Regions from separate parts of the Cytobacillus pseudoceanisediminis genome, predicted to be linked through region 2. Evidence: a T-box and tRNA genes for the amino acid it is inferred to sense, from the RefSeq annotation. Region 2 holds a T-box; the other holds one or more tRNA genes.
The links. A T-box is a leader RNA that pairs with one kind of tRNA and senses whether it is charged. The one in region 2 lies ahead of ileS (isoleucine--tRNA ligase), so its partner is inferred to be a tRNA-Ile.
Positions count from the first base shown of each region.

Region 1: it encodes a tRNA-Ile, which carries the amino acid that the T-box ahead of ileS (isoleucine--tRNA ligase) is inferred to sense. The anticodon was not compared.

Region 1 covers NZ_CP097349.1:4,137,202-4,142,228, reverse strand. Annotated here, with positions in the region: gene M5V91_RS22400 (HD-GYP domain-containing protein) at 1-651, shown strand, start outside; rRNA gene M5V91_RS22395 (16S ribosomal RNA) at 989-2,537, shown strand; tRNA gene M5V91_RS22390 (tRNA-Ile) at 2,627-2,703, shown strand; tRNA gene M5V91_RS22385 (tRNA-Ala) at 2,715-2,790, shown strand; rRNA gene M5V91_RS22380 (23S ribosomal RNA) at 3,044-5,027, shown strand, end outside.
Region 2 covers NZ_CP097349.1:2,314,767-2,319,793, forward strand. Annotated here, with positions in the region: gene lspA (signal peptidase II) at 1-26, opposite strand, end outside; gene M5V91_RS12390 (hypothetical protein) at 106-393, opposite strand; gene ileS (isoleucine--tRNA ligase) at 595-3,366, opposite strand; T-box leader at 3,462-3,724, opposite strand; partial or broken gene M5V91_RS12400 (DivIVA domain-containing protein) at 3,776-4,293, opposite strand; gene M5V91_RS12405 (YlmH family RNA-binding protein) at 4,547-5,027, opposite strand, start outside.

The sequences.
Region 1 (5,027 bases), 1.8 Mb from region 2:
CATTCTGTTGCCGTGGGAATGATCAGTGCCTTTATAGGGAAAAAACTGAGTTTGAATAAGGGGGAAATTGTCCAGCTTGCCCTGGGAGGCTGCCTGGCAGATGCAGGCATGGCGAAGATAAACCCATCCATCCTGCATAAAAGCACTTCATTAAACTCCGAAGAATTTGAAGAAATAAAAAGGCATTCAACCCTTAGCTTTAAAATGGTTCAGAATATATCACTATTAAGAGAAAGCACTAAAATCGGCATTATCCAGCACCATGAGCGGCTGGATGGCAGCGGCTATCCGTTTGGAGAACAAAGCAGCAAAATCAATCAGGCTGGGAGAATCATTGCCGCAGCGGATGCATTTCATGCCATGACCTCTCAAAGACTCTACAGACGGAAACAATCTCCATTTAAAGTGCTTGAAATGCTGATTCAGGATAGCTTCGGCAAATATGACATCCCATCCATTCAAGCTCTGGGTTCCGGCATCATGAACTTTTCCATTGGCAGTATGGTGAAGCTCTCAGATGGCCAGACGGCAGAAATACTTTTTATAGAAGGTAAATCACCTACGAGACCGCTTGTGAAACTGGTAGAAACCGGCGAAATAATTCAATTAGAGAAAAACCGCCAGTTATATATTGATGAAGTATTAAAATGACTGCATACCGCGGTCTTTTTTATTTGGCTCTGCTAAGACTCGATGCTGAATACAACAGACAAATTAAACAGACCTTACTTTTGAAAAAAGATATAGATTCTATTAAAAAGTGCTTGCAATTAATAGATAAGAGCTGGTATACTAATTCAAGTCAGCAAGAGATGAACATCATCATTTGATGAGATAAAAAAACTTGTTGACATTGATTATCAGAAATGATATATTAATTAAGTCGCCTCAAGCGGCAGATTGATCTTTGAAAACTGAACGAACAAAAACGTCAACGTTAATTCTTTAGTCTTTTTTGAAAAGACAACTTATGAGCTTAATCAACTCTTATATGGAGAGTTTGATCCTGGCTCAGGACGAACGCTGGCGGCGTGCCTAATACATGCAAGTCGAGCGGACAGATGGGAGCTTGCTCCCTGAAGTCAGCGGCGGACGGGTGAGTAACACGTGGGCAACCTGCCTGTAAGACTGGGATAACTCCGGGAAACCGGGGCTAATACCGGATAATTCTTTTCCTCACATGAGGGAAAGCTGAAAGATGGTTTCGGCTATCACTTACAGATGGGCCCGCGGCGCATTAGCTAGTTGGTGAGGTAACGGCTCACCAAGGCAACGATGCGTAGCCGACCTGAGAGGGTGATCGGCCACACTGGGACTGAGACACGGCCCAGACTCCTACGGGAGGCAGCAGTAGGGAATCTTCCGCAATGGACGAAAGTCTGACGGAGCAACGCCGCGTGAGTGATGAAGGTTTTCGGATCGTAAAACTCTGTTGTTAGGGAAGAACAAGTACCGGAGTAACTGCCGGTACCTTGACGGTACCTAACCAGAAAGCCACGGCTAACTACGTGCCAGCAGCCGCGGTAATACGTAGGTGGCAAGCGTTGTCCGGAATTATTGGGCGTAAAGCGCGCGCAGGCGGTTCCTTAAGTCTGATGTGAAAGCCCCCGGCTCAACCGGGGAGGGTCATTGGAAACTGGGGAACTTGAGTGCAGAAGAGAAGAGTGGAATTCCACGTGTAGCGGTGAAATGCGTAGAGATGTGGAGGAACACCAGTGGCGAAGGCGACTCTTTGGTCTGTAACTGACGCTGAGGCGCGAAAGCGTGGGGAGCAAACAGGATTAGATACCCTGGTAGTCCACGCCGTAAACGATGAGTGCTAAGTGTTAGAGGGTTTCCGCCCTTTAGTGCTGCAGCAAACGCATTAAGCACTCCGCCTGGGGAGTACGGCCGCAAGGCTGAAACTCAAAGGAATTGACGGGGGCCCGCACAAGCGGTGGAGCATGTGGTTTAATTCGAAGCAACGCGAAGAACCTTACCAGGTCTTGACATCTCCTGACAACCCTAGAGATAGGGCGTTCCCCTTCGGGGGACAGGATGACAGGTGGTGCATGGTTGTCGTCAGCTCGTGTCGTGAGATGTTGGGTTAAGTCCCGCAACGAGCGCAACCCTTGATCTTAGTTGCCAGCATTCAGTTGGGCACTCTAAGGTGACTGCCGGTGACAAACCGGAGGAAGGTGGGGATGACGTCAAATCATCATGCCCCTTATGACCTGGGCTACACACGTGCTACAATGGATGGTACAAAGGGCTGCGAGACCGCGAGGTTAAGCGAATCCCATAAAACCATTCTCAGTTCGGATTGCAGGCTGCAACTCGCCTGCATGAAGCCGGAATCGCTAGTAATCGCGGATCAGCATGCCGCGGTGAATACGTTCCCGGGCCTTGTACACACCGCCCGTCACACCACGAGAGTTTGTAACACCCGAAGTCGGTGGGGTAACCTTTGGAGCCAGCCGCCTAAGGTGGGACAGATGATTGGGGTGAAGTCGTAACAAGGTAGCCGTATCGGAAGGTGCGGCTGGATCACCTCCTTTCTAAGGATATTTACATGAAACGTGACGCGTTTTGTTCGTTCAGTTTTGAGAGTTCAACCTCTCACATTTTAATACTTTACCTATTATGTGGGCCTATAGCTCAGCTGGTTAGAGCGCACGCCTGATAAGCGTGAGGTCGATGGTTCGAGTCCATTTAGGCCCACCATCTCATATAATGGGGCCTTAGCTCAGCTGGGAGAGCGCCTGCTTTGCACGCAGGAGGTCAGCGGTTCGATCCCGCTAGGCTCCACCAACCATAACGAATCCATTCGTTATTTTTTGTTCCTTGAAAACTAGATAATGTTAATGAAGAAGCAATAACCGAGTAATCGCCATCTTAGTTTTTTCTCTTATTTTGAAAATAAGTAAGAGCACAAACCATGAGGACGATGAGCGGCAAGGAGATCAAGGAAGCGACCGAGTGAGCACCGGAGCGTACTTCAGTACGTGAGGAGCGGAGCGAGAGAGCTGACGCAGAGATCCGCAGTCGATCAGCGGCCGAAGTAGGTTAAGTTAGAAAGGGCGCACGGTGAATGCCTTGGCACTAGGAGCCGATGAAGGACGGTACTAACACCGATATGCTTCGGGGAGCTGTAAGTAAGCTTTGATCCGGAGATTTCCGAATGGGGAAACCCCTATCCGTAATGGGATAGGATCTTTACCTGAATACATAGGGTATAGAAGGCAGACCCGGGGAACTGAAACATCTAAGTACCCGGAGGAAGAGAAAGCAAACGCGATTCCCTGAGTAGCGGCGAGCGAAACGGGATTAGCCCAAACCAAGAGGCTTGCCTCTTGGGGTTGTAGGACACTCTACACGGAGTTACAAAGGAACGAGGTAAATGAACAGGTCTGGAAAGGCCGGCCAGAGAAGGTAAAAGCCCTGTAGTTGAAACTTCGTTCCCTCCAGAGTGGATCCTGAGTACGGCGGGACACGAGAAATCCCGTCGGAAGCAGGGAGGACCATCTCCCAAGGCTAAATACTCCCTAGTGACCGATAGTGAACCAGTACCGTGAGGGAAAGGTGAAAAGCACCCCGGAAGGGGAGTGAAAGAGATCCTGAAACCGTGTGCCTACAAGTAGTTAGAGCCCGTTAATGGGTGATAGCGTGCCTTTTGTAGAATGAACCGGCGAGTTACGATTACATGCGAGGTTAAGTTGATGAGACGGAGCCGCAGCGAAAGCGAGTCTGAATAGGGCGAATGAGTATGTGGTCGTAGACCCGAAACCAGGTGATCTACCCATGTCCAGGGTGAAGTCCAGGTAACACTGGATGGAGGCCCGAACCCACGCACGTTGAAAAGTGCGGGGATGAGGTGTGGGTAGCGGAGAAATTCCAATCGAACTTGGAGATAGCTGGTTCTCTCCGAAATAGCTTTAGGGCTAGCCTCATGTAGTAAGAGTCTTGGAGGTAGAGCACTGTTTGGACTAGGGGCCCCCATCGGGTTACCGAATTCAGACAAACTCCGAATGCCAAAGACTTATCCATGGGAGTCAGACTGCGAGTGATAAGATCCGTAGTCAAGAGGGAAACAGCCCAGACCACCAGCTAAGGTCCCAAAGTATACGTTAAGTGGAAAAGGATGTGGAGTTGCTTAGACAACCAGGATGTTGGCTTAGAAGCAGCCACCATTTAAAGAGTGCGTAATAGCTCACTGGTCGAGTGACTCCGCGCCGAAAATGTACCGGGGCTAAACGTATCACCGAAGCTGTGGATTGACATCTTACGATGTCAGTGGTAGGAGAGCGTTCTAAGGGCGTTGAAGCGGGATCGCAAGGACCCGTGGAGCGCTTAGAAGTGAGAATGCCGGTATGAGTAGCGAAAGATGGGTGAGAATCCCATCCACCGAATGCCTAAGGTTTCCTGAGGAAGGCTCGTCCGCTCAGGGTTAGTCGGGACCTAAGCCGAGGCTGAAAAGCGTAGGCGATGGACAACAGGTTGATATTCCTGTACCACCTCTTTACCGTTTGAGCAATGGGGGGACGCAGGAGGATAGGGTAAGCGCGCTGCTGGATTAGCGCGTCCAAGCAGTTAGGCCGGTAACGAGGCAAATCCCGTTACCACACAGGCTGAGCTGTGACGGCGAGGGAAATTTAGTACCGAAGTTCCTGATTCCACACTGCCAAGAAAAGCCTCTAGCGAGGGAAAAGGTGCCCGTACCGCAAACCGACACAGGTAGGCGAGGAGAGAATCCTAAGGTGAGCGAGAGAACTCTCGTTAAGGAACTCGGCAAAATGACCCCGTAACTTCGGGAGAAGGGGTGCTCATTAGGGTGAATAGCCCTGATGAGCCGCAGTGAATAGGCCCAGGCGACTGTTTAGCAAAAACACAGGTCTCTGCGAAGCCGCAAGGCGAAGTATAGGGGCTGACGCCTGCCCGGTGCTGGAAGGTTAAGAGGAGAGGTTAGCGCAAGCGAAGCTTTGAATCGAAGCCCCAGTAAACGGCGGCCGTAACTATAACGGTCCTAAGGTAGCGAAATTCCTTGTCGG
Region 2 (5,027 bases):
AACAATGCAATTATGTAATAAAACACAAAGGCAACCCCCAAATCTCATATCATTACCTTTGCATTTTAGCACAAACTGAATAAAAAACACAGCACACGCCTAAACTCAGTGGAAAATAGATTTTCTGTAGAATTTCCCAAGCCTGCTGCAATCCTCCATTGTTTTTAAAGTAGGGATCATATGAAGCAAATCTGACGGGAGCAGCTCACCTGAAATTTCACATATGCCAAAGCTTCCAGTTTCAATTTTGCTGAGTGTTTGCTCGATATCATGCAGTTCTTCCAATAAAATAGGTTTTATCAAAGCGGAACTATTGCCTTCCATTAGTCTTTCCAATATTTCCTGTCTTGTATTACGGAGTTCTGTATATAGCCCTTCTGCCTTTGCATCCATGCCGTTTCCTCCGTTCTATGATGTTTACTTTATTATCTTCTCGGAACGGATTTCAGACACGGGCAAACTTTTAGCAAACGGCACAACATTTAGTGAAGGTGGAATTATTTATAAAATGGATTTCGCATTCGCCTTAGGATAAAAAAGAACGTCATTTATCAAAAAAAACAGTCCCCCAAATATTTGAGGGACTGCAGGTATTTAAGCCAAGTGGCTATAATTATTCTTTACAACCTCAGCACAGCGGGGGCAAAGAGTGTCATAGCCTTCTGTCTGGCCGACTTCTGGAGTAACTGTCCAGCAGCGATCACATGTTTCGCCTTCTGCTTTGGAAACCACAATTGCAGTATTTTCAAATTTCACGGCATTTTCAGGTGCATCTGACAGGCTGCCTGCAACCTCAAATCCAGAAACGATAAAGATTTGCTGAAGATTTTCCTGAATTGAATCCAGCAGGCTCTTTGCTTGATCGTTTACATAAAGTGTCACTTTAGCAGTCAGAGATTTGCCGATCACCTTTTCATTACGCGCTTCCTCCAATGCTTTAAGAACATCATTGCGAAGCTTCATAAATGCAGTCCACTTTTCTTCCAGCTGTTTCGCGTTCGGAAGCTCTTGATATTCAGGCATATCCGTCAATTGTACACTTACTTCCTTCACATTCGGAATAAAGCTCCAAACTTCATCTGAAGTATGGGAAAGGATAGGTGCAACAAGTTTTGTCAAAGCAATAAGGCTCTCATATAAAACAGTTTGGATAGCACGGCGTTCTGCATTATCTTTCGCTTCAATGTATAGGACATCTTTTGCAAAATCAAGATAGAATGCACTTAGATCCAATGTACAGAAATTATTGACAGCATGGTAGATGCTGGCAAATTCATAGCGGTCATAAGACTCGCGAACATTCTTGATCAGTTTATTCAGCTTAACAAGCATAAACTGGTCAACTTCACGCAGGTTTTCAAATGAAACCGAGTCTGTTGCCGGGTTAAAATCATCCAGATTTCCAAGCAAGAAGCGGAACGTATTGCGGATCTTTCTATATACTTCTGCAACCTGCTTCAGAATAGCATCAGATACCCGGACATCTGCCTGATAATCAACTGACGCCACCCATAAACGCAGAATGTCAGCACCAAGCTGATTCATGACTTTTGCCGGAACAACTACGTTTCCGATGGATTTACTCATTTTTCTTCCTTCGCCATCAAGTGTGAACCCGTGGCTCAGGACACCTTTATAAGGAGCTTTGCCTGTTACTGCTACAGCAGTTGAAAGTGAAGAGTTAAACCAGCCTCGGTATTGATCAGAGCCTTCAAGGTATAAATCTGCAGGACGCTGTAAATCGTCGCGCTCTAAAAGAACTGCCTGATGGGAAGAACCGGAATCAAACCACACGTCCATGATATCCGTTTCTTTTGTAAACTGGCCATTCGGGCTTCCTGGATGTGTAAATCCTTCAGGCAGCAGTTCTTTCGCTTCTCTCTCGAACCAGATGTTCGAACCATGTTCACGGAAAAGATTAGACACATGTTCAATGGTTTCATCTGTGATAATTTCTTCTCCATTTTCCGCATAAAAGACAGGAATTGGCACGCCCCATACACGCTGTCGGGAGATGCACCAATCACCGCGGTCCCTGACCATGTTAAATAGTCTTGTCTCGCCCCATGCAGGATACCAATTTGTTTCCTTAACAGCTTCCAGAAGTTCATTGCGGAAATCTTTAATGGATGCAAACCATTGGGCAGTAGCACGGAAAATAACTGGTTTTTTCGTTCTCCAGTCATGCGGATAAGAGTGAGTAATAAAAGTAAGTTTTAATAAAGCCCCGGCTTCCTCAAGTTTTTCAGTAATCGGCTTATTGGCTGCATCATAGAATAAACCTTCAAAGCCAGGAGCTTCACTAGTCATGTTTCCTTTATCATCAACCGGGCATAATACGTCTAACCCGTATTTCATGCCTACATGGAAATCGTCTTCCCCATGGCCAGGGGCAGTGTGAACACACCCAGTACCAGCATCAGTTGTAACATGCTCACCCAGCATGACAAGGGAATCACGGCCATAAAGGGGATGCTCGGCAACTACATTTTCGAGGTCGGTCCCTTTTACTGATTGGACAACTTTATAGTCTTCCCATTCAAATTCTTTAGCCACTGAAGCCAGTAAATCTTCAGCAACCATAAACTTTTTGCTGTTTGCCTCAACTACACTATAGGTAAGGTCCGGATGAATTGAAATTCCAAGGTTTGCCGGGATAGTCCATGGAGTAGTAGTCCAGATGACAATATGAGTGTCCTGATCCAATACGTTCTTGCCATCTTTTACTTTAAAAGCAACATAGATGGACGGTGAACGCTTATCTTTATACTCAATTTCAGCTTCAGCCAGAGCTGATTCAGATGATGGTGACCAATATACAGGCTTTTTGCCTTTGTAGATATAGCCTTTTTTCGCCATTTCCCCAAATACTTTTATTTGCTGGGCTTCGTACTCAGGCTTTAGAGTGATGTATGGATTCTCCCAGTCACCGCGGACGCCTAAGCGCTTAAATTGACCGCGCTGGCTGTCAATCTGCTCGTATGCATACTCTTCACAAAGCTTGCGGAACTCAGCAATACTCATTTCTTTCCGCTTTACGCCTTTGTTTGTCAAGGCCTGCTCAATTGGCAAACCATGTGTATCCCAGCCAGGAACATATGGAGCATTATAGCCTGTCATTGACTTAGAGCGTACGATGAAATCCTTTAAGATTTTATTCAGCGCATGGCCGATGTGGATGTCGCCATTCGCATATGGAGGACCATCATGCAGAACAAACATTGGACGGCCTTTGGTCCGTTCCTGGACCTTCTCATAAATATTCATCTCTTCCCATTTTGCCTGAATTTCTGGTTCGCGCTTTGGTAGATTGCCGCGCATTGGGAATTCGGTTTTTGGCATTAATAAACTATCTTTGTAATCCATTCCTTTGCCTCCTGTTTATAACTCATTAAATACCATGATAGCCAATGAGAGCTGATAAAAACCACAGTAAAATACAAAAAAACCTTCCCATCCCAAAAAGGGACGAGAAGGTTATATTCTCCCGCGGTACCACCCTTGTAGATGAAAAATGATTGTATTTCATCCGCTCAAAGAATTCTTAACGTGAATGAACCGCCTTGGCCTACTGATGGTTATACGTTCGGCAAGGAACTCAAGGGTGATTTTCCAGCTTTTGCTTATACCCGGGCTTCCACCATCCCCGGCTCGCTTACAGAGTAAGAATGCCATTCTGTACATAAGCTTTGAAAGACTGTACTGTCCCTCTCATTGTTGATAAACATCGTATTTTACTTTGTTTTAAAATTATATGCGATATTTCCAGCTTTCGTCAAGCCAGTGATTCTTCTTCTTCTCTTAATGACTTAAGTTCAGTGGAATCCAGCTTATATTCCATTAAATGATCCCAATCATCGTTGTTTAGCATATCCAGCTGTGCTTCAACAAGCATCTTGAAACGTGTTCGGAATACTTTGGACTGTTTCTTTAAATCTTCAATATCCAGTGCGATTTTTCTCGCTTTAGACAGGGATTCGTTCACAATTCTGTCAGCATTCTTTTCAGCTTCTTTAATGATTAGCTTCGCTTCTTTATGGGCATTGCGCTTTACTTCCTCTGCTGCTTCCTGTGCAACCACAATAGATTTATTAAGTGTTTCTTCAATTGTAGTAAAGTGGCCTATGCGTTCGTTTGTATCATTGAGCTTTTCTTCAAGCTCCTTTTTTCCCTGATCAGGATTTCGTAGTCCTTTATGATCTGGTCGAGGAATTCGTTTACTTCATCTTCGTCATAACCGCGGAATCCTTTGCTGAATTCCTTGTTATGAATATCTAACGGTGTTAATGGCATGTGTGCCACCTCCCAGGTCTGTTGATCTTATGTAAATTGGTTTGAGCCTGCTGGTTCATTTTAATTATAGCAGACTCCGTAGTCTTTTGATTATTTATTCGACAGGTTGTTTCAAATTCCTTCAAGATTATAAAAAATTTTATCTGTTTGCTTAAGTGTTGACTTCCGCTGCAGGCACTCAGCGACGGCGGGCTTCCGGCAGCCTCCTGAGTGCGCTGACCCCAGTAGTCTCGCTCCATACTTCGCATATAGGCTATCTCTGCCTCCCAGCAATAATCCTCCATTTGTCCTTCTTTGTTTTCCCATCTATATCTATGATTTTGGAACGGCCTTGACCCCTGACTGAGATGATGTCGCTTTGCTGGCATTCAAATGAGGGGTTTTCTATTTGCGTCCAATTGACTTTGACTAATCCCTGCTGGATATAGAGCTGGGATTTTTGCCTGGAGATATTGTAGATGGCTGAGATGACTGTATCCAATCTCAGGGATGAAGAGGTGATGGAGCTTTCTTTCCACACTTCTGCTGATTGGATTGCCTCTGAAAAGGGCAGTTTTTTCAGGGACACGGAAGCTCTGCCAATTGACTGCAGCTGCAGGCTGATGTAATCTTCAATTTCTTGTGCTGCAAAAAACTGGATTCTGTCGTCTTCAAAAAGGATATCACCGAATTTCCCTCTTTTTAGCCCTAGAGACATTAGACTGCCCAGGACTTGCGGGTGTTCTATGGTGACA